DNA from 4 places in the Caldifermentibacillus hisashii genome. Region 3 is predicted to be linked to each of the others. Evidence: predicted binding sites of a transcription regulator. Region 3 holds the regulator's gene; each other region holds the start of a gene.
The links. The regulator Rex, encoded in region 3, represses fermentation and respiration genes when NADH is low (regulators of the CRP and FNR family bind a similar motif). The targets are predictions, from matches to a motif close to TTGTGAAATATTTCACAA.
Positions count from the first base shown of each region.

Region 1: the regulator Rex is predicted to act here: its motif matches at 2,496-2,513, upstream of pplA (extracellular electron transfer flavoprotein PplA).
Region 2: the regulator Rex is predicted to act here: its motif matches at 2,905-2,922, upstream of NSQ14_RS03895 (DUF3147 family protein).
Region 4: the regulator Rex is predicted to act here: its motif matches at 3,644-3,661, upstream of NSQ14_RS06475 (hemerythrin domain-containing protein).

Region 1 is NZ_CP155467.1:1,764,309-1,770,213, reverse strand. Features, by position in the region: gene NSQ14_RS08400 (NusG domain II-containing protein) at 1-360, opposite strand, end outside; gene NSQ14_RS08395 (FAD-dependent oxidoreductase) at 411-2,285, opposite strand; gene pplA (extracellular electron transfer flavoprotein PplA) at 2,543-3,457, shown strand; gene NSQ14_RS08385 (FAD:protein FMN transferase) at 3,550-4,623, shown strand; gene menA (1,4-dihydroxy-2-naphthoate polyprenyltransferase) at 4,908-5,846, shown strand; gene NSQ14_RS08375 (energy-coupling factor transporter ATPase) at 5,860-5,905, shown strand, end outside.
Region 2 is NZ_CP155467.1:820,634-826,538, reverse strand. Features, by position in the region: gene NSQ14_RS03905 (GGDEF domain-containing protein) at 284-1,870, shown strand; gene NSQ14_RS03900 (DUF3147 family protein) at 1,989-2,345, opposite strand; gene NSQ14_RS03895 (DUF3147 family protein) at 2,481-2,837, opposite strand; gene NSQ14_RS03890 (bifunctional diguanylate cyclase/phosphodiesterase) at 3,150-5,648, shown strand; gene NSQ14_RS03885 (DHH family phosphoesterase) at 5,820-5,905, opposite strand, start outside.
Region 3 is NZ_CP155467.1:567,979-573,883, forward strand. Features, by position in the region: gene NSQ14_RS02725 (ABC-F family ATP-binding cassette domain-containing protein) at 375-2,306, opposite strand; gene NSQ14_RS02730 (redox-sensing transcriptional repressor Rex) at 2,785-3,444, shown strand; gene tatA (twin-arginine translocase TatA/TatE family subunit) at 3,619-3,798, shown strand; gene tatC (twin-arginine translocase subunit TatC) at 3,810-4,550, shown strand; gene NSQ14_RS02745 (CPBP family intramembrane glutamic endopeptidase) at 4,919-5,596, opposite strand; gene groES (co-chaperone GroES) at 5,808-5,905, shown strand, end outside.
Region 4 is NZ_CP155467.1:1,369,526-1,375,430, reverse strand. Features, by position in the region: gene NSQ14_RS06490 (nitrate reductase subunit alpha) at 1-2,545, opposite strand, end outside; gene NSQ14_RS06485 (hypothetical protein) at 2,532-2,819, opposite strand; gene NSQ14_RS06480 (hypothetical protein) at 2,843-3,151, opposite strand; gene NSQ14_RS06475 (hemerythrin domain-containing protein) at 3,168-3,584, opposite strand; gene NSQ14_RS06470 (fructose-specific PTS transporter subunit EIIC) at 3,739-5,601, opposite strand; gene pfkB (1-phosphofructokinase) at 5,618-5,905, opposite strand, start outside.

The DNA.
Region 1 (5,905 bases), 1.2 Mb from region 3:
CACTTTATGCGGTAAACAAACAATCGTTTCCCCGGGCTTCGATATGTATCCGGTTAAGACACATACTTGATCGGTACAATCCGCAGCCTTAATTCTAATTTTATTATTCGTAACTTCAATGGTATTATATCCACCATCTGAACTATGGACATCGAATGTTTCTGTTGATGTATTATCAGTAAGGACAATCCGTCTAATTTCCTTCCCATCAACAGAAATGACTGCTGTATTGACTGATGTACCTTCTGTCTTTTGGGCTTGAACAAAACTGAAAATAAAAAAAGGAATAAATGAAAGAAGGACTAAAGAGAATACTACGATGATATCCCAAGGTTTAATCATTTTGTAGTAAGATTTCATCTCTATTCCTCCAAACATTTAATTCCAAATTCTCATCAATCAAAAATAATTTACTTGTCTTTATATATTGCCCTTTCTTTACCATACCATGCACGGCCTAATTTTGCTTGCAGGAATGGAACAACCCAATAGTCGAGACCAAGTGTTCGTCCGGATCCGTTCATTAAAGCAATAGAAGCCGGAAGTGCCCAAACTTTATCCCAACCAAGCATTGCAGAAAGGGTAAAGACAACTAAGAAACCGGCACTGGCTGCACTGGCAAGCCATGTAAATAATCCGCCTAAGATAGCAAGACCAATACCTAATTCAATAAATACCATCATTTTTTGCATAAATACTGCCATATCTGCATTCGGTAACATGATTTGCATAATCCATTCAAACCAGCCCGGCATATGACTTAGTATTGGAGTCGCCCATTCTGTTGCAGTTGCACTAGCGGATTCACTTGCACCACTTGTTGTTGTTTGCAACCAATCAAATGGCATTCTTACTGTAGACCCGACTAACCAAGAATCTTCACCTAGTCCGTCAAATAAGGTAGGAACTTTTGACCAACTGGAAATGGCTTCCTTCCAAGTGGATTCTCCCCAAATTTTTGCACCGGCTTCAACTAACCAAAAACCTCCAACAAATAAACGTAATGGAAAGCTCCATAAAACATTTCCATAACGGTTGGTGAAATTACGGAAAATATTGCGTTTATCCTTAATATGGAAAAATTCATGCATAATATATTGGAACATATAATAACCGCTTCTGATTCCAAAGAAATAATATAAGTTCACTAAATGTTTCATTAAAATAGCTAACCAGCCGCTTAAACGGAGTCCACTTAAGTTTGCAACACCGTATCTCGCCCCAATGGATACCATAAAACCGTGGTACTTCCCTTGATACGGTTGTTTTTCACCGCCGCTAATTTCAGCAATAATACTTTTCGCTGCCGTCATTGCTGTTTGTTCGGCTGCTTCAACAATTTGAGGAGTTGGTTTGCCTTCCGCTTCTTCAAAATAGGCCAAGTCCCCAACAACGTATACATTTTTTAGGTCTTCCGCTTCCATATATTCATTGACTTTAAGTCGACCGGCACGAGCTTGAGACATACCGTAATCTTTCGTGTCTGAGTTTGCTTTGACTCCTGCTGTCCAAATCAATGTATGTGTTGGTATTTCTTCGCCGGATTTTAAAACAACCCGGTCAGCTTTCACTTCCACAATGGGTGAATTTTTTAAGATTTTAATCCCTTTTTTCACCATATATTTTTCTGCTTTATCTGCATCTTTCCGGTCAAGCATATTCAAAATGGTTGGAGCTGCTTCGACCAGATATAATGTAATATCTTCCGGATCTAACTTATTATCTTTTGCCAGACGTTCTTTCCATTCTAACAGTTCGCCAACCATTTCTACACCGGTAAAACCTGATCCGCAAACAGCAAAAGTTAACATTGTGCGGCGTTTTTCATCATTATGTTCCATGGCTGCTTGATGAACCGTTTTTTCAATATGTTCACGAAGTTTTACAGCATCTTCCCAAGACCAAAGGGTAAAGCCGTGTTCTTTTACACCCGGAGTTCCAAAATCATTTGGCTCTCCACCCATTCCTAAAATTAAATAATCATATGGGAATGAACCGTGCTCTGTTGTTACAATTTTTTTCTCATGGTCAACTTTTGTGACATTATCTGTGACAAGTTTTACTTTTGTCCGGTTAAATAATTTTCGCAGATCATATTGAATTGCATTCGGTTCAACGCGGTGAGCAGCAACTTCATGCAATTCTGTCATCATGGTATGGTAAGAATGACGATCGATTAACGTAATGGTTACCCTATCGTCTTTTTTATATTTTTTAGCAAGTTTTTTTGCCGCATGAACACCGGCATAACCTGCACCAATAATCACAATGTTCTTATTATCCATTACGATTCCTCCATATGTCTTCATTTAAATATCTATCAAGTTAAATAAATTGTGAAAAAGTGAACACAGTTTGTTATTTTACATGTCTTCATGGTATCTGTCTAGTTTGTTCACTATATTTTCATAATCTCCACGTTATTAAAATGTGATATTATTAACAAATTTGTCATAGACATCTGGTTATCGTCATGCTAATATAAAACTCGGTAATTGTGATTTCATTCACAAATAATACAATATAGAAAAGGTGAGAGTCCATGAAATTCAACAAAATTATATTTGCAGCCACTCTTTCACTTTCATTACTATTAGCAGCTTGCGGATCTAATGAAAGTAGTACAAAAACTAAAGATAACGGTAGTGAAAGCAACCATGCTGCTAAAACGGAGAAAGTTGCTAAAAAAATAATTGCCGGGAGTCCATTACAAGACGGGACATACACGTTAACAGAAAAAGATTTTGATGATAAAGGATGGAAAACGACTTTTGAGATTACGGTGAAAGACGGCAAAATTACCGAATCTAAATATAATTACGTGAACAAAGACGGCAAGTTGAAATCGGAAGACAAAGAATATGAAGAAGCAATGAAAGCGAAATCCGGTGTCGGTCCTGCTGAGTATATACCTGAACTGAATAAACAATTAGTAAGTACACAAGATGCTGCTCAAGTAGAAGTTGTCAGCGGTGCTACCCATTCATCGGAAAACTTTATTAACTATGCACAACAATTAATTCAAGCAGCTCAAAAAGGTGACACAACGCCGATTGAAATTGATGCCCAAGGAACTTTAAAAGATGGTGAATATAGCCTTTCTGAAAAAAATCTTGGTTCAACCGGTTGGAAAACATACATTAAAATGACCGTATCCGGTGGAAAAATTACTGCAGTTGATTATAACTTCTTAAATAAAGATGGAAAATTAAAAACCGAAGATGAAGATTATGAAAAAACAATGACTGAAAAATCAGGTACAGGTCCACAAGAATACATTCCGGCATTAAGTCAATCGTTAATTGATAAGCAAAGTGCTGCTGATGTTGAAGTTGTTAGTGGGGCAACACATTCCAGTCATGCATTTAAAATGTATGCTGCTCAATTAATAAATGCTGCACAAAAAGGAGATACTACTCCTATTGAAGTTGATAATTTTGTTTTTGAGGAAGAATAATAAGTATTACGTATCAACTTCCATAGACAAGTTAAAAGACTTTAGAGACTTCTCTAAAGTCTTTTTTTCAGTACAAACGTTCCAGGAAGGGGATGAATTATTTGAAAAAAACCGGACTTATCCTATTGATTTTATTTACCTTTTTGTTCACCGGCTGCGGTCAATCAAAAAATGAAACTGCTGATGAAAACCATTCACAGACGACGACCAACCCGGCAAGCCGAACTGAATTTTTAATGGGGACAGTTGTTACTGTAAAAATTTATGATAAAAATAAAGAAGATGTGCTGGATCCGGTATTTAAAAAGATTCAAAAATTAGCTGATGAAATTACTGTCAATGATGGGGAAGCAAAATCTGAAGTTGATAAAATCAATCAAAATGCCGGAATAAGCCCTGTTGAAGTATCGGAGGATATTTTTACGTTAATTACAGCCGGAAAAACTTATAGTGATCGTGCGAATGGTTCTTTTGATATTACAATTGGTCCCCTCAGTTCTCTTTGGCATATTGGTTTTCCTGATGCAAGAAAACCAACACAAGAAGAAATTAATAACGTCCTTCCACTGATTGATTATCGTTTCGTTGAATTAAATGACGACAAGCAAACTGTCTATTTACAAAATAAAGGAATGGAAATTGATTTAGGCGGCATTGCAAAAGGATTTATTACCGATAAAGTCCGTGATGTGTTGGTAGACCATGGTGTTACTTCCGCCATCATTGATTTAGGTGGGAATGTTTATGTATTAGGAAAAAATGCCAGTGGAAACAAATGGACCGTCGGCATTCAAGATCCCTTCTCTCCTCGTGGTCAAATTATCGGGAGCATTCAAGAAGCGAATAAATCAATTGTTACATCCGGCATTTATGAACGGTATTTAGAAGTTAATGGTGAAATTTACCATCATTTATTAAATCCGCAAGACGGGTATCCTTTCAAAAATGATATTGCCGGTGTATCTGTGATTACAGATGAATCAACGGACGGTGACGCACTCTCGACTCTCCTCTTTTCAAAAGGAGTAAAAGATGGACTTGCCTATGCCGAGAAAATCGGTGTAGATGCTATTTTCATTACACATAATAAAGATGTATATTTGACAAGCAAACTTAAAAATAAATTTAAGCTTACTAATAAAGAATTCACAGTGAAACATCCATAAGTGGGATTTTTTCATCCCCGCTAATCGTTCGTTGATCCAATCGTGTGCGGCAAGCATCCCACCTATCTTCTTTGTAATCTCAAAATCTTGAGGTGGAGTCTTGGCTCGCCGTTATGGTGGGACAGAACTGAAAAATAAAGAAAACTCGGCGATTGCCGAGCCTTTAGGTGAGAGCAGAGCCGCAAGAGCACTTATACGTTAGGAAAGTAGAAATTGAAAAATTTATACTTTCCTATTAGCTAAAACAAACTCAAAATCCTTTGATCCGTGAAGGGGCGTTTATAATGTCTTTACGTGCATTTTTAAAACTAGTTGAAATTCAAACAAAATTGGCCAGCCTTTTCCCTTTTTTAGTAGGATCGTTATTCGTTTTTTATCGTTATGGTACATTTAGACCGATCAATACATTGATTTTCTTTTTTTCCATGTTTTTATTTGATTTGACAACAACAGCAATAAATAATTATATGGATTACAGAAAAGCAACAAATGAACAATACAGAAAACAAAAGAATATTATCGGTCAAGAGAATATTCCGGAATGGCTTGTCGTAACTACAATACTTTGCTTATTGACAACAGCAACCTGTCTCGGCATTTGGCTTGTTTTTAAAACGGATATTCTCGTATTAGTTATCGGCATGGTTTGTTTTGCGATCGGTATTTTATATACGTTTGGTCCGATTCCTATTTCACGAATGCCTCTTGGAGAAATTTTTTCCGGGGTAACAATGGGATTTGGAATTCTGTTTCTTACTGTCTATGTAAATGCTTTTGATCAAAATATCGCCAATCTTGTTTGGAAAGGCAGAATGATTAGTTTCCGAGCCGATCTTCTGCTAATATTAGAAATTGTTCTTGTTTCTATTCCATGTGTAGCCACCATTGCCAATATCATGTTGGCCAACAACATTTGTGATCTGGAGGAGGATATTAAAAATAATCGGTTTACCCTCCCCTATTACATTGGGAAAAAATACGCCATCTGGTTATTTAATGCTTTATATCTCATTGCCTTTTTTGCAATTTTGGCAGCTGTTGCGTTACATTTATTGCCAAAAATTATGTTGCTTGCCCTTTTAGCAAGTATCCCTGTCTATAAACACGTGAAATTATTTAATAAGAAACAAATAAAATCCGAGACGTTTGTCATTTCCGTAAAAAATTTGGTCATTATTAACGGGGTCATTTCCGCAATCCTTTGTTTAGCTGTTTTCATATAAGGGGTGGCTGCTTATGGTACTTGATTCAACAAACCCAATCATTGAAGTAAAAGATGTAT
Region 2 (5,905 bases), 250 kb from region 3:
TGGAAATTTATACTTTCTTAACGTATAAAAAAAAATTCACATTTTTCCTCACGAGTCGCCAAATTTTCTTTATCAAACAACAGACGAACATAGTAGTTCTTTATACCTATACTTCGCTGCTTTATTTTCAATTTTGTGGTACCAATGTCTTCTTTTTCAGTATTTCCCATTAATTGTGGACATAATTTCGATATTTGATACAATAAATTTAGGTATAAATAACTATAACTGTATTCCGTTAATGTTTGTTTTATTTACCATAATTTTTAGGGAGAAATGAATAATGGCTCATATAAATAAGAATTCCCTTAAAAAATTTTTACTATATTATATACCCGTCCATATTTTGCTTTACTATATTGTCATCATCTTTGCTCCTGAGCATCCAGGAAAATATTTTATTACCGGAATCCTTTCAATAACCGGGTCACTCGTTTCAACCGTCATTCTATTTTTTACAGTTAGGAAAAAGAGAAGTGCTGAAAAAGTTTTATGGGGATTGTTATTTCTCGGGACAGTTTTCTATTTTCTAGGGGAATTGGTTTGGGATATTTATTCTTTAAAGATGGAACAAATTCCATTATCACCTAATTTAACCAATATCATATTTTCCCTGAAACCGCTCTTTTATTTGGCTGCGTTTATATTTCTTGTCTCCCATGATTTACGAAAAACGAGGATGGCGATTACGATCGTTGATATTCTAATTATCGTTATGGTCATTTCCTCATTTAGTTGGTATTTATTGGTGGGGCCATTTTTCACTCACCTTAACGCAACGATTCCCGAGATTACCATTTTACTATCTTATCCGCTTTTGGAACTGCTTATATTATTTGGTATCATTCATGCACGCTTTTTCGTAAAACAAGCGATCGTTTCAAAAAAATCATTAAACATATTTGCTTTAAGCACCGTAACGATGTTGATCAGCACTTGTATTTATCTGTTCTTTTTGTTTTATAATTTAGAAGATTTATTAATTTATCTTAATCCCTTATATACGATGGGGATGTTTTATATAAGTATGGCAACTTTATATGCAGATAATGATCAGTTACCAGAGAGAATGAATAGCAGAAAAAAGGATTTGACACAATCCCATTTCCTTCCTTTAGTTAGTATCGTTCTGTTAATTATTATATACGGAATTTATAATAGGGGAATTGATGAGTTATTTATCGGATTAATTTTTAGCTTTTTCCTCCTGTTTATTCGTTTATTTATCTTGCTTAAAGAAAACCGTCAATTAAATGTTTTGTTGACGAATGCAAAACAGGAATTGGAAGAAAAAAACAAAAAATTGGAAAAGACCATTAAAGAATTGGAAAAAATTAATGAGATTCGTTCAATAGAAGCTCGTACTGACTTTTTGACAGGGTTGTACAACAGGAGATATATTGACAGTCTCCTACACTCACTGATTAAAGAAGCAAATAATGAACATAAACCATTCTCCATTTTACTCATTGATATCGATCATTTCAAATCCGTAAATGACCGATATGGGCATGATGTAGGTGATATTGTTATTCAAAAGGCAGCCCAGATATTCCTTAGTTCCGTTCGAACCACCGATATACTCGGCAGATTTGGCGGAGAAGAATTTATTATTATTTTACCAAATTCTTATTTACAAGCAGGGGTACAACTCGCGAAACGAATTCATCAGAAAATGGAGGATTATTCAATTCTTATTAATGAGCAATGCATAAACATCACCGTTAGTATCGGGGTAACAGTTTGGGAAATAAATGACCAGTTCAATGATATTTATCGGAGGGTCGATGAAGCATTGTATGAAGCGAAAAAAACTAGAAATACCATTATCGTGAAAACGAAGACGATAACAAATGATAACGAATGGTAGCGGGTTGCTTCGGTTAAAAGTATCTATGTCGATCCCTTTTAAGTAGAGGCAAACCCTTATTTTCTATTATGAAAGGGTTGCCTTTGTTTGTCCTTTTCACCTGATGATCAACTTCAAACTATTTTCTAACTCCATTTTCCCGCAAATGAACAAGGAAAATTGAACTAAAAAACCAAACCACAAGCCCGATTAATAAACTGACAAGCCAAAGGTCAGTCCATTTTAGCATCAATAGGACCGCAATGACACAAATAAAACAGCCAATCATCCCGTATACCGACCCATTTGCCGTTTTTGCAGCCTCCTTAGACCCTTTTTTTATCCCTACCATCATGACCGCAACAATCATAACGGCTGGAAATGCGGCGAATATACCACCGATAATTTTCCAGGGCAATAAAACAGATGCTACGTAACTTAAAACAACAGCTGAACCGCCAAATAAAAAGCGGTACAGTAAATCTTTTGTATCCAATTCCGGTCCCTCCAAAGTAACTCTTTCATTCTAGTTCTAAACCCTTAATCTTGATGTCTTTTACACAGCCGGCTGCTTAACATACCGATAAAAAGTTTTTAAAAGAAAGGTTTTATTCGATAACCCCTTTTTCAATTAGCCGAGAAAGACAGCATATCCAAGTGAGACAATAAACCACCCGATTAGCGAATGAGTCAAACCTTTTTTCCAGCCAAGACGATCGCTAAAATAGACAACTGCCATCGCACAGATAATATTTATAAACATTCCGACAAGCGCACCTTGGGAAAGAATAATTGATTGATGAATTAAATCCATTCCTTTCATATCAAGTCGCAAGGTTAATAGAGCAGCGAGAAATACAGCGGGAAAAGCAGCAAATATACCGCCGATTTTCGTACCGGCTTTCCTCGAAATAACCGTACAAGCTACCACAGCACCTCCACCCAATAAAAAACGAATTATGATTCCAAATAAAGATATTGTCGCCATTTTATACTCAATCCTTTTTATTTTTATAACCGTCAAGTGACTCGTGACGTTTATTCACAAACAAAACTTGTTAATTTGTTCACTAAGTACTATTTTATAATAGAATCCGGCAAATGTTTGTGAACATTTTTTATACATTAAAGTGTAAGCGCATCCTTATAAACTATACAAGGAGCTTTCTTTCTACAAGCATAAATTTACATAGTTTTTTTCGACAGATTTCGATTTTTCCTGTATCTTATATATTAGGAATATTACATCACTTTTGCTGTCACTTTAGAAAAAATCCATTTCAAAGGCGGTCATTATGAGATGAAGTTGATTAGAAATGAAAAAAAGAACCTTCTCATTTTGTCAGGTGGTATTATATTTTATTTAATTATCTTGATTTTATTGAAAGAGAACCCAATTTTATTTAATTACACGGATTTCTTATTTATGCATATCGTGCTTGAATTGGCCAGTATTATCATCTCTGCCAGTATCGCTATTCAGTCTTGGATTGTTTTTTCTTATAAACAATATCAGGATCGTTTACTATATTTTTCAGGATTTACGCTCATCGCTGTTTTTGATCTATTTCATTTACTCACATATAACGGCATGCCGGGATCGATGGTTATTGACAGTTCAGCAAACAATGCTACTTGGTTTTGGATTTTAGCAAGATTTACTCAAGCAATTTTTATGGTTTATATTTTACATGCAAAAGTGAAAACCGTATCTTTTGCCAAGAAGAGAGTTTATTTCTTGAATACCTTACTTACTATTATTGTCATATTGATAACCTTTTCTTATTTGCAGAACAAACTTCCGGTACTCGTCATTGAAGGTCAAGGAACGACAACATTAAAAAATTTTCTTGAATATGTGATTAGTTTTCTATTATTTATTTCGATGATTAAATTAGCGATCATTTATAAAAAATTTAGGAAAACCGTTACATTACATTTCATTGTTGCTGTTACTTTTTTACTACTCAGTGAACTTATTTTTACACTATATAAAAGCGTCTATGACTCTCTTAATTTGCTGGGACATGTTTACAAAGTTCTAGGATTTCTATTTTTCATGAGGGTTCTGTATTTATCAACGGTTAAAGATCCATTTGAAAAACTTATTTATATACGAAGAAAACTCGAGATGAATGAAAAACGATTAAAAACGATTACGGCCTCGCTTGGTGAAGGCGTTTTCGTTATCAATCAACATCGTCAACTGACGTTTATCAACAGGGAAGGAGAACGGTTATTAGGTTATCAGTCCCATGAACTTTTAGGAAAAGAAATCCACAGTCTTATACACGGCAGTAAATCCGGGGACATCCTTCATGTTTCGGAATGCCCGATCTGTAAAGGTGTGGAGAGCAAGGAAGCGATAAGGATCGACGAAGATATTTTTATTCATAAAAGCGGACGAACTTTTCCGGTATCTTACGTTGTTACTCCTTTAATTGAAAACAATACCATTGTTGGGTCGGTTGTTGTGTTTCAGGATATTTCAAAGCAACAGGAATACTTGAACCGCATCAAGCATCAAGCTTATCATCATATATTAACGGATTTACCGAATCGGCTATATTTTCTGGAGAAATTAGATGAGAAAATTATCAAGAGCGACTTTAATAGTGAATTTGCGCTCATTTTACTTGATATTGATGATTTTAAAAATATTAATGATTCTTACGGGCACAAAATTGGTGATATCGTGCTCATTGAGGTAGCTAGAAAGTTAAGGAGTCTTTATCATCATGCATTTATTGCCCATATGAGCAGTGATGAATTTGCCATTTTGATGGGTGGGAATAAGGATGAAATAAAAGAACAAGCAGAAAATTTAATCAATCATTTGCACACTTCTATTCCCATTGAACATAATGAAGTTTTTCTCTCCATCAGCATCGGTATTTGTTTATTCCCCTATGATGGAGTTGATAGTGAAAAATTAATTCAAATGGCCGATATCTCTCTTACTGAAGCAAAAAGATTAGGTAAAAATCAATATGTTTTTTATAATGATGACTTGGAATATCGTCGGGTTCGCAAAAACTGGATCGAACATCATCTCAACAATGCCTTATTTAATAATGAGATTACCGTTCACTATCAACCAATCGTAAATCCAAAAACAAAGGTAATTACTGGCTTAGAGGCTCTTGCCCGTTGGTACCACCCTAAGGAAGGTGCAATTTCGCCCCAGGAATTCATCGACGTCGCAGAAAGTAACGGATTGATTATTCCGATTGGCACGTATATTGTACAGATAGCATGTCAGGATCTGGCCGAATTAAACAAAAGAGGGTTTGAAAACTTGTTTGTCAGCATTAATCTCTCTTTAAAACAATTAAAACATCCTGATTTTATACCGACAGTTGATCAAATTCTCCAAACATATGGACTAAATGCGAAACAAATTCAATTTGAAATTACTGAAACGGTGACTTTACAAGAAGATAGCGACTTAATTAAGACGATTGGAGAATTGAAAAATAAACAATTTCGCATTGCGATTGACGATTTTGGAAAAGGGTTTTCTTCGATTGGGTATTTAAAGCATATTTCCGTAGATACATTAAAAATTGATAAATCTTATGTTTTTCATGTATTAAGCGATGAAAAAATAGCTAAATTAACGAACGCAATTATTATAATGGGGCAACTTTTACATTTGGATATTGTTGTCGAAGGAGTCGAGACAAAGGAACATCTTGCGTTTATTAATAGATTTTCGAATATTCTTGCTCAAGGATATTATTTTAGCCGTCCCTTGCCATTGGAAGAGTTTATTGAAAGTTCAATAAATAGAAATTAGCATTTCGAAAATTTATTTTTTGTCCGCTTGATTTGGCCTCAAGAGCTAATCTCGTGGCGAAAAATGCGGAAGTTGCTAATCAATTCATTCTTCGCCAATATTTTTATACTTTCATATTCTGCAAACAAGGCGATTGAAAAGGAAATGATCCTGTCCAGTCGCCTTATTTCGTCAGTTTTTATGGTATTTATTCATATCACGATCAAATTGAAGCCATGATTGATAGGTTCGTTTTACATATTTTTCCGCTTCTTCAA
Region 3 (5,905 bases):
TGCTTGATTCGATTGTGGATAATATTGTGGATAAAAATTACTGAAGATAAGTCTGAGTAAACCCGATTTGTTTGGATCGATACGGATTGGTCACACAAGCGTTGCTACAAGGACGTGGCACAATTAGTTTATCAGTGGGGATATCGAGTCCCCACTGATAGAAATCTCAATTATTCACAACACAATTGTGGATAACTTGGAAATTTTTTGTGGGTATTGTGGAAAAGCATTTGAGATGTTAATAAATATATAATTGTCTTGTGAATAACTTTGTGGAAAAAGTGAATAATTCATGTAATCGAATGATTGGTCACATAATGGAGTTTTCACTTACTTCCGGTGCTTTTTTGGCAGGTCTCCGGAAAATCCATCAATTATTCCAGTTCACTCCATTCCTCCAATAAAGTTTCAATTTTTGCTTTGGCTTTTTCAATTTCCTTATTTAGTTCAGCCACTTTTGTATGGTCGCTATAGATTTCCGGATGAAGGAATTGCTGCTCCTTCTCGGCAATTTCCATCTCCAGTGATTCAATTAATGTTTCAATTTCTTCAACCCGACGTTTCTTTTGTCGTTCCAGTTTCTTTAGTTCTTTTTCTTGTTCATAACGGGTTTTTGCATCCAAATCGGAAGCCGGTTCTTGCGTTTGGTTGTGCTCGCTCTCTTCTGATAATTTTTGAATCTCCATCATTTCTTCCTTTTTCTCTATATAATAATCATAGTCACCCAAATACTCGGTCACACCGTTAGTAGAGAGTTCAAAAACTTTTGTTGCAATTCGGTTAATAAAATAACGGTCATGAGAAACAAACAAGATCGTACCGGGAAAATCAACAAGAGCATTTTCCAAAATTTCTTTACTGTCTAAATCGAGATGATTTGTTGGTTCATCTAAAATTAAAAAATTTGCATTTAACATCATTAGTTTAGCCAATGACAACCTTGCTTTTTCACCACCGCTCAAAGTTGAGACGTTTTTTAAAACATCATCACCGGAGAACAAAAAATTGCCAAGAATGGTTCGGATTTCTTTTTCCGTTTTTGTCGGATATTCATCCCAAAGTTCATTTAATACTCGCTTATTTGATGTTAAGTTTGCTTGTTCTTGATCATAGTAAGCAATGGTTACATTCGCTCCAAAATGGATGTTTCCGGAAAGAGCCTGGAGTTGGCCGACAATTGTCTTTAGTAGAGTAGATTTGCCGACACCATTTGGGCCAAGCAAAGCAATGCTATCTCCTCTTTGAATTCGAAAGTGGATATTTTTTGATATTTGATTGGCTCCATAACCAATGGCCAAATCAACCACATTAAGAACTTCATTGCCACTTTGCCGCTCAATTTGAAAGGAAAAATTAGCAGATTTATCGTCTCTGTGCGGTTTATCAATCATTTGCATTCGTTCCAGTGCTTTACGCCTGCTTTGTGCCCGTTTTGTTGTTGATGCACGGGTCAGATTCTTGGCAATAAATTCTTTCATTCTTGCTATCTCATCTTGTTGTTTTTCATACATTTTCAAGTCACGTTCATAATTCTCTGCTTTTTGGACTAAGTATTGACTGTAGTTACCGACATATTTTGTTAAAGTAGTCTGAGCGCATTCATAAACTTGGTTTACAAGCTTATCAAGAAAATAGCGATCATGGGAAACAATAAGAATGGCTCCATCATAAGATTGCAAATATTGTTCTAACCATGTCAATGTATCGATATCTAGGTGGTTCGTCGGCTCGTCCAAAATTAAAATGTCCGGCTTTGATAAGAGCAATTTTCCTAAAGCCAGGCGAGTTTTTTGTCCGCCGCTTAAATTGGATATTTTTGTCTCTTGATAATTGAAAGTGGAAAAATTAAGCCCGTGTAATACGGAACGAATATCTGCTTCATATTGATATCCGCCCAGTTCTTTAAATTCATGCTGTAAATAATCATATTCGGACAAAATTTGCTTGTATTTGCCTTCATCTGTATAAGTTTCTTCCTTTGCCATTTCCTGCTCAAGATTACGTAACCTTTTTTCCATGCTACGTAAATCTTCAAAGACAGTCAGCATTTCATCCCAGATAGTTCTGTCTGAAACGAGACCGGTATGTTGATCTAAAAAGCCAATTGTTACTTCTTTTGGCTTAATAATTTCTCCGGAGTCATAAGCAAGTTCACCGGCAATTATTTTCAGCAAGGTTGATTTGCCTGATCCGTTTCTACCAACAAGGGCAATTCGGTCTCTTGTATGAATTTCTAATTTAATATTCGAAAGGACAAGATCTGCCCCGTAATATTTATTTAGTTGATTTACTTGTAGTAAAATCATGATTTGCACCTCAACATTTCACAATAAAAATGGTCCTTTACCTAGAAATATAACAGCTTTGACTCTGTTTTGCCTTTTAAAAGAATGAATGACTGACTAATTATTTTCAGAGTGAAGTGAATGGGAACATGCTGTTTTTGATTACTAAATAATCGATTCCTTCCTCTACCATAACATATCCAGTCGCTTTTCGCTCCATCATTTCCGACATTTAAAGGAGAGCCTGTAAATGTCATGTCAACAAGTCTATATAAAAATAGTACATGAAGGGGAGGAAAAATGGCAAATGGAGATTAAATGAAACTATCTACAAGACAGATGAAAAAAAATAGTGTATCATAGTAGGTGAATATGTTAACAATGCAATGTAAGCGTTCACAGTGTGCTTTGAATGCCTTATAAAAGAATTACTTCTATAGGGCAATAAAAGATATTATAATAGAAAAATAATAATTTTTCAGCATTGGAGGATTTTGACATGGAAACAGATCAGCTAATAATTCCTAAAGCCACCGCTAAGAGATTGCCATTATATTATCGTTTTATTCAAAATTTGTACCAGTCAGGAAAACAAAGAGTTTCTTCTGCTGAGTTAAGTGAAGCGGTTAAGGTCGATTCGGCAACGATTAGAAGGGATTTTTCTTATTTTGGTGCATTAGGTAAAAAAGGGTATGGATATAATGTTCAGTATTTGTTATCCTTTTTCAGAAAAATATTGAATCAGGATGAAATAACAAAGGTAGCCTTAATCGGTGTAGGTAATTTAGGTACAGCTCTACTAAAATATAATTTCACTAAAAACAATAATACTAAAATTGTCTGTGCCTTTGATGCAAACCAAGAAAAGGTCGATCAAAAATTTGGTGATATTACTGTTTACCCAATGGATTCACTGGAACAAATATTGTCAACTGAAGAGATTCAGGTTGTTATTCTGACCGTCCCGGCTCCTGTTGCCCAATTGGTTACTGATCGTTTAGCAAAAACAGGAATAAAAGGAATTTTAAATTTCACGCCAGCTCGATTAACTGTTCCGTCAAATATTCGTGTTCACCATATTGATTTAGCTGTTGAATTACAATCTTTTGTTTATTTAATTAAACATTACTCAAATGAGGAAGTAGTGGTTGGAGATTAATTTTTTTAGTAGGGAAATGGCAGGTAACACAAAAATTTATCTTCAAAACAACACAATATTTTGCATTGCAATAATTATGATTCATACGATATGATAGGAAAAAAGTTTTTGTAAAATCTTTTTTGGGTGACAATGAATGAATTTGAATGAGGTTGATGGGGGAGAGGGAGAAACATGACAATCGGTCCGGGTAGTTTAATTCTCATATTAATCATGGCATTATTAATTTTTGGTCCGAAAAAGTTACCGCAACTCGGTCGTGCGGCAGGAGATACACTAAGGGAATTTAAAAATGCCACAAAGGGTCTTGCTGATGAAAATAATGGGAAGAGAAAAGATCAAGAAGGCAAGTAGGGAGAGAAGAGATGGAGAAAAACGAATTGACTGTAATTGAGCATTTCGTTGAATTAAGGAGACGGTTGGTTTTTATCGTTGTCTTCTTTCTTTTGGCAATGATCGGTTCGTTTTTTTTGGCAGAGCCGTTGATCGTATATTTGCAACAAACTGATGAAGCGGCCAGTTTGGAACTGAACGCCTTCCGCTTAACTGACCCGCTAAAGATTTATATGCAAATCGCTTTTATCATTGCTTGTGTAATAACTTCACCTTTTGTTTTGTATCAGTTATGGGCTTTTATTTCACCGGGTTTATATGAAAAGGAAAAAAAAATAACCTTAGCCTATATACCTGTTTCGGTATTTTTGTTTTTATCAGGTATTTCGTTTTCATATTTTGTATTATTTCCGTTTATTGTTCGCTTTATGAAACAGTTAGGGGACCGAATGGAAATCAATCAAGTCATTGGGATCAATGAATATTTCCATTTTTTGTTACAAATTACGTTGCCTTTTGGTTTGTTATTCCAATTGCCGGTGATTATATTATTTTTAACAAGGCTTGGAATAATTACACCTGACTTTTTGTCTAGGGTGCGAAAATATGCGTACTTTATCTTGCTAGTCATCGCGGCACTGATTACACCGCCGGATGTTCTCTCGCATATGATGGTCACTTTACCATTATTATTGCTTTATGAAGTTAGTATTTGGATTTCGAAGCTGGCGTATCGGAAAAAAATGAAGGAAGAAGAAGGGCTTGCCGTTTAAACTAAGGAAAATTTTCCATTGTATATTTTATCCATTAAAAAGCATATTGAATTCCGGTAACGAAGCAACTTGGAAGTGGCGGATAGGTTATGGCATAAGGAGCTTGCTTAAAAGGTATAATGGAAACCGGAGTAATTCCCTTGTTATCGGTGAGTACCGCGTTTCGGGTCGAATAAAGCTCGGGACGCCCGAGTTTTATTTAGATAAGGACTATGTTAGAAAGGGCATATGCATAATGAAAATGATCATTTTTATTTACGATTGTTAATTTTCATATCGTATTGCCTTTTTGAGATAGTCCTTTCCTTTTTATGGAAAAATTTGTATAAGGTATTTTGGTTGTGACATACTAATTTTGATTGAATGGTTCATATTTGCTGCATTTGCAAGAAAAATTGACTCATTACTACATAAGTATTCATTAATGTATGTGCCAAAATTGGAATGATAATTCGGTCGGTTTTTACATATAAATAACTGAATGTGAATCCAATTGCACAATAGAGTAATAAATGTTCAAATTCCATGTGAGCGGCAGAAAAAAGAATGGAACTGATTAAGGCTGCAAGAAAGAAATTTGTTTTTTTGTATAAAGATCCAAAAATAATTTTACGAAAGATGATTTCTTCCAAAATCGGACCAATTATCGAAGTAACGAAAATCATAATCGGTGCAACATTGATTAAATTCAGGGTATTTTCTGTGTTTTCCGAACCAACATCCACACCTAATAGCGTCTCAATCATGATAGCAATTCTTTGTGCGATCAGGGCAAGTAGTACACCATAAACAGACCAGCCAAGTACAAACGGTATTGAGCGGAGGTTCCGGTTTCGCACTGTAATTTCATCTTTTAAATAATAAAGGGTGATCAATAAGGTTACAAAAAAACTAAATACCGTCCAAATAGAAACGGAAAGTAGCCAATATTTATTTCCGGCAAAACCAAAACTTTGGAAAATGCCGTATAGAATCGATGCCCCGATGTTTAAAAATAACTGCATCGCTACATAAGTAAGGATAATCAGTTTATATTCTCGTTTCAAAAAATTCACCTCACTGGCTATTTTATCAAAAAGTTGCAAAGGAAGCTATTTCCCTATTGAGTAGGACAAGATAATTTTGGTAAAAAAATGTTAAAATTTTATAGTTGACACTTGCAAAAAACAAATCAATTCATTATTATAATAATTGGAATTAGCACTCAAGGACAATGAGTGCTAACAACATTGAAAATATATGAGGAGGTTGTTTAATGTGTTAAAGCCACTTGGAGATCGCGTAGTTATTGAACTTGTAGAAACTGAAGAAAAAACAGCTAGCGGCATCGTTCTGCCGGATACTGCAAAAGAAAA
Region 4 (5,905 bases), 800 kb from region 3:
CATCTGGGGAATCGTGTCCCAGCGGTCTCATTAACAACTCTTCCGTTTCCGGTAAATAGCGCTTTGCAAGTTCAGAGAAGACTTTAGCAATTTCTCTGAACGTATCCCAATCGCTTTTTGCTTGCCACGGCGGACTGATAGCGGCATTAAACGGATGAATAAACGGGTGCATATCCGTACTGCTGATATCGTATTTTTCATACCAGGTTGCAGTGGGTAATACAATATCGGAAAATAATCCGGAACTTGTCATGCGGAAATCGATACTGACAAATAAATCAGCTTTTCCTTCAGGTGCATCTTCCGAAATATTAACGGTTTCCGGTTGCCAACAATTTTTTGGTTCGGTCAATACTGCATTATCCGCGCCAATAAAATGTTTTACAAAATATTCATGGCCTTTTCCGCTATCACCAAGTAAATTGGATCGCCAATTGAAAAAGACACGCGGGAAATTACGAGGATCATCAGGGTTTTCAATCGCCCAATCAATCTCTCCAGCTTTTATTTTTTGAACGACATTTTCAATTATTTCCTGTTCAGTTTTTGCACCATTTTCCTTAATTTCTTTCACAATATCGATAGAGTTTTGGGAAAATTGTGGGAATGACGGCAACCAACCAAGTCTCGCAGAAAGTGCATTGATATCAGCCGGGTGCATATATGTGTATTTACCATTCCACCGATTTTGTTTCATATTTTCCTTTGTTTCATAGCGGAATTGCTCAGTTGCAAAGTAAAAAAACGAGGTTCCGTTTTGTAGCCTAGATGGCACTCCCCAATCACCGGCGAATGAAACAACATTCCAACCTTCTGAAGGGCGTACTTTTTCCTGACCGACATAATGAGCCCATCCGCCACCGTTTACTCCTTGAGAACCGGTCAATAAGACTAGATTTAAAATGGCACGATAGATTTGATCACTGTGATGCCAATGATTTGTTCCTCCCCCCATGGCAATCATTGACTTTCCTTCAGTCCTCGCAGCATTATCGGCAAATTCCTTAGCAACTTGAATCACATGATTTCGATGTACCCCGGTAATTTCTTCTTGCCATGCTGGTGTATATGGAAGAGGGTCATGATAATCTTCAGGATATTCACCCGAAAGACTTCTATTAACACCAACATGGGCCATCATTAAATCAAAAACTGTCGTCACTTTTAAAATGTGCCCATCCGCATCTTTTACATGTTTAACCGGAACACCGCGGCGAATGACACCGCCTTCTTCTTCAGCAAAATAAGGAAATGTAACTTCAATAACCTCATCGGATTGATTAAGGAAACTTAATAAAGGATTGATTTCCTTCCCGTTCACTTTCGTCAAGTCAAGATTCCATTTGCTGTCTCCATCCCAACGAAAACCGATACTTCCGTTAGGGATTTCCGGTTTATTCGTATTTTCATCCCATACCACTGTCTTCCATTCTGCTAAATTTTGTGTATCGCCCAAATCTTTTGCCCGTAAAAAAGTATCTGTTCGATAATCGCTTCCGTTTTGTTTTATAGTGACTAAAAATGGTAAATCGGTATATTTTTTGACGTAGTTTATAAAATAAGGGACTTGTTGTTTGACATAAAATTCATTTAAAATTACATGGGTCATCGCCATGGCTAACGCTCCATCTGTACCTGCCCGGGCCGGGAGCCAAATATCGGCAAACTTGTCGTATTCGGCATAATCCGGACTGATTCCGACCACTTTTGTCCCGTTATACCTTGCTTCCACCATAAAATGGGCATCAGGTGTTCTTGTTTGTGGTAAATTTGTTCCCCAAATAATAAAATATTTAGCATTATACCAATCCGCACTTTCCGGGACATCGGTCTGCTCTCCCCAAACTTGTGGCGACGCAGGGGGAAGATCGGCATACCAATCATAGAAACTTAATATTGTACCACCGATTAATGACAGAAAGCGAGCACCACCCGCATAACTTACCATTGACATGGCCGGAATTGGACTAAAACCGGCTACTCGATCGGGTCCGTATTTTTTTATCGTATAAATAACTGAGCTTGCAATCAGTTCACAAAGTTCTTGCCAGTTTGCTCGTACGAAGCCGCCTTTTCCGCGAGCTTTCACATACTTGTTTCTTTTCTCCGGGTCCGTGACAATATTTTTCCAAGCTTGAATCGGGTTTTCCTCGACAGATCTTTCCGCCTTCCATAATTCATATAGATCGGAACGAATGTATGGATATTTCACCCTGGCCGGACTGTACGTATACCAGGAAAAGGTTGCGCCCCGCGGACAACCTCTTGGCTCATATTCCGGATAATCGTCTCCCGTTGAAGGATAATCCGTTTGTTGTGTTTCAGAAGTGATAATTCCGTCTTTTACATATATTTTCCAACTGCATGAACCGGTACAATTGACACCGTGGGTCGAACGGACGATTTTATCATGCTGCCAACGACGTCGGTAAATTTCTTCCGTATCCCGTGGACGCGGGCTTTCTTCAGTCCACCCGTCATTTATGATCTTGCCACGTTTTATATATTTAAGAGAATCTAATAATTTATTTTTACGCTTTACCATAATGATTTCCCCCTTCCATAGCTGGGTCAATCGGATTAAAACGATTTCCAACAATCCGAAAGCTTTCATTTCCTGTTTCCAACTCTTCCAGAAATATTTTAAAAGTTGGGGCATTAGCAGCGATTAAAATAAGTCGCTCCAAAGTATGTAAATCACTGATTTGATAGATTGCTTCGATGATTCCCGGAGCAATTTCACCAAACCGAAGTTGTAATACATACAAAAGGTCTTCACGATCTTGAACGAAATCTGCTTCCTGTTCAAATATAAACAATTTATAACCTCCTTAAGGCAGAATCATGGCGTCATCTTATTAAAATAATCATCTTTCAAAACTTGAATACATTGTCCTCCCGTTTTAGCGATAAATTCTTTCAGTGCAAGTTTTTCATTTTCTAATTGCTCATTAGAAAAAAATTGTTCAGAGCTGTGGTTGAAATTTTCTCCAAACCGGACAATTAATTTTATGCCTTCATCTTTATTAATCGCTTCCAATTGAACATCATAGGGTTGAATATGGAAATTAGTTTCTAATTCTGTAATGATATATCGATATAGTTTAGGGGATACTTTGTAAAGAAATATAGGTTGCTCTCCGTTTGACATATTCTCAACTCCGAATTTAATGGTGAGGCAATATTTTTTCTTCCTCAAAATTATGGTAAGCATCAACATGAACTAATGCATGGAATTGTTGCAATACTTCTTCAGTAAATCCATCTGTTTCAAGTGTTTGCTTAATTTGTTTGACCAAGTACCGCATTGTATTATGGTCGCGAACTAAAGCTGTGATTGCAGCCTTCAATTCAGGATGTTCCTCTGCTAATTCTTTATATAATCCTTCCTCTTCTGCCTGAGCATGTCTGAGTGTACGAGTTTCCCAATGTTCTACTGCAATATAGGCTGTCTGCAATGCCTTTTCAGTTTGTCCCGCTTTTACTAATCTAGCTAGAATGTTGTTTAGCTCCTTTGCCTCCTCCAATGCTGCTTCATGAATTGCTGAATGACTATCTGCATGTTTCAAACCTAGACCTGACATAATCATTCTCCTTTTCATATTTTTACCAACAAAATAATTTTTACTTATCCATCATTATGTTGTTAAAATTTTCATTTTATACGTGAATAGTTGACGTAAAAAAAGGCCCCTTAGACAAGTGCCTAAGGAGCCGAAAATAGCATCATTATATATCCTATTGTTTTACCGGTTTTCGCCAACAGCCAATGAGTAAACCGGTGATGACTGTACCAATAAGTAAGGCTATCAAGAACATAAATGGTCTTTCAGCAAGGGCAATGACGAAAATTCCTCCATGTGGTGCCGGAATAGCCGTATTCCAAAGCTGAGTTAGCCCGCCGGCAATCGCAGAACCAACAATGGATGAACCGATAATACGTAACGGATCAGAAGCCGCAAACGGAATTGCCCCTTCAGTAATAAAGGATATTCCGAGTAAATAATTAGACAAACCGGAACGTCTTTCCTCATCCGTAAATTTATTCTTAAAGAAGGTAGTTGCCAAGGCTATTGCAAGTGGTGGAATCATCCCGCCGGCCATAACTGCAGCCATAAAACTTCCGTCGCCGGTATCGGTAAATACACCGATCGAGAAAGTATATGCCGCTTTGTTGAATGGTCCACCCATATCAATTGACATCATTCCGCCAAGTAAGGCACCTAATAATACCGCATTGGCTGTTCCCATATCACTTAAGAAGTCGACAACCGCCGTATTAATACTTGAGAAAATCGGGCCAATAATGAAATACATCAGCGTACCGACAATGAACAAGCTCAATATCGGATATAGTAGTATTGGTTTTAACCCTTCCAATGATCTTGGCATACCGCGGAATAGTTTTTTCAAGAATACAACAATATATCCTGCCAAGAAACCTGCTGCCAAACCGCCCAAGAATCCGGCATTGCTGTTCACTGCCATCAAACCGCCGACCATACCGGGCATTAATCCCGGACGATCACCGATACTCATCGCAATATATCCGGCTAAAATTGGAATCAAGAAGTTGAAGGCATTTCCGCCAATCGTATTTAAAAACTTAAACGTTACACTATCATCACCTAATGTACTTTCAAACAGGAAGGAAATGGCCATCAAAATCCCGCCACCGACAACGAAAGGAAGCATATGGGAAACGCCATTCATTAAGTCTTTGTAAATTTTTCCCCATACAGAAGTATTGGACGGTTCTTCTTTTTGTCTATCATCATTTTCAGCATGGAAGGTCGGGGCATCACCTTTGATTACTTTTGAGATTAACTCTTCCGGTTTGTTAATACCTTCACTTACCGGTCTCTCTAAAAGCGGTTTACCATTAAAACGGGACATTTCAACTTTTTTATCGGCGGCAACAATAACTCCTTTTGCTCGCCGAATTTCATCATCTGTTAAACGATTTTTTACACCTTCCGAACCATTTGTCTCGACACGAATGTCCACATTCATTTCAGCTGCTTTTTTCTTTAACGCCTCTTCCGCCATGTAAGTGTGAGCAATTCCCGTCGGACAAGCCGTTACAGCCACAATAAACGGTTTTTCACTTGTATCCGCTTGTACGTTTACTTCCTTTTCTTCACTTTCTTCTTCTCTCTTTCGGAAGATATTAACGACTTCATCCGGCGTTTTTGCAGACTTTAATCCTTCAATAAATTTTTCATCCAGTAATGAGCGGGAAAGAGCTGCTAATGCTTGCAGATGTGTATCATATAGACCATCCGGAACAGCAATCATAAAGAATAGGTATGTCGGTTCCCCATCCAATGATTCATAATCGACTCCTTTGTTACTTTTGGCAAACAGGACGGTTGCTTCATTTACGGCTGCCGTTTTGGCATGAGGCATAGCAATCCCGTTACCAAGGCCTGTTGTAGCTTGTTCTTCCCTTTTTAAAATTGCTTCCTTAAATTGGTCAGCGTTATTTATGACATGATGTTTTTCAAGACTTGCAATCATTTCATCAATAACCTCATTTTTGGTAGTTGATTGCAAATCCATAAGCATAATATCTTTTCTTAATAATTCGGTTACTTTCATTACTATTCACCTCATCTTAATATGGGTTTGTTGAATCAAGACGTTTAATTCCAACTTTTTTTACTAAGGATAAAATCTCGTTTCTTTTTGCCAAATCACTTGAGAAAGCGGTTGCACTACCTGAGGCAATACCTAATTGAAAAGCGGAAACAACGTCTTTTGTTTCGACGTAGCGGCTAATGAAACCGGCTATTAAAGAATCACCCGCTCCTACCGAATTTTTCACGGTTCCTTTTGGATTGATTCCTTGGTATACATCTTCATCGGTGAATAACAATGCTCCGTTGCCACCCATTGAAACAAT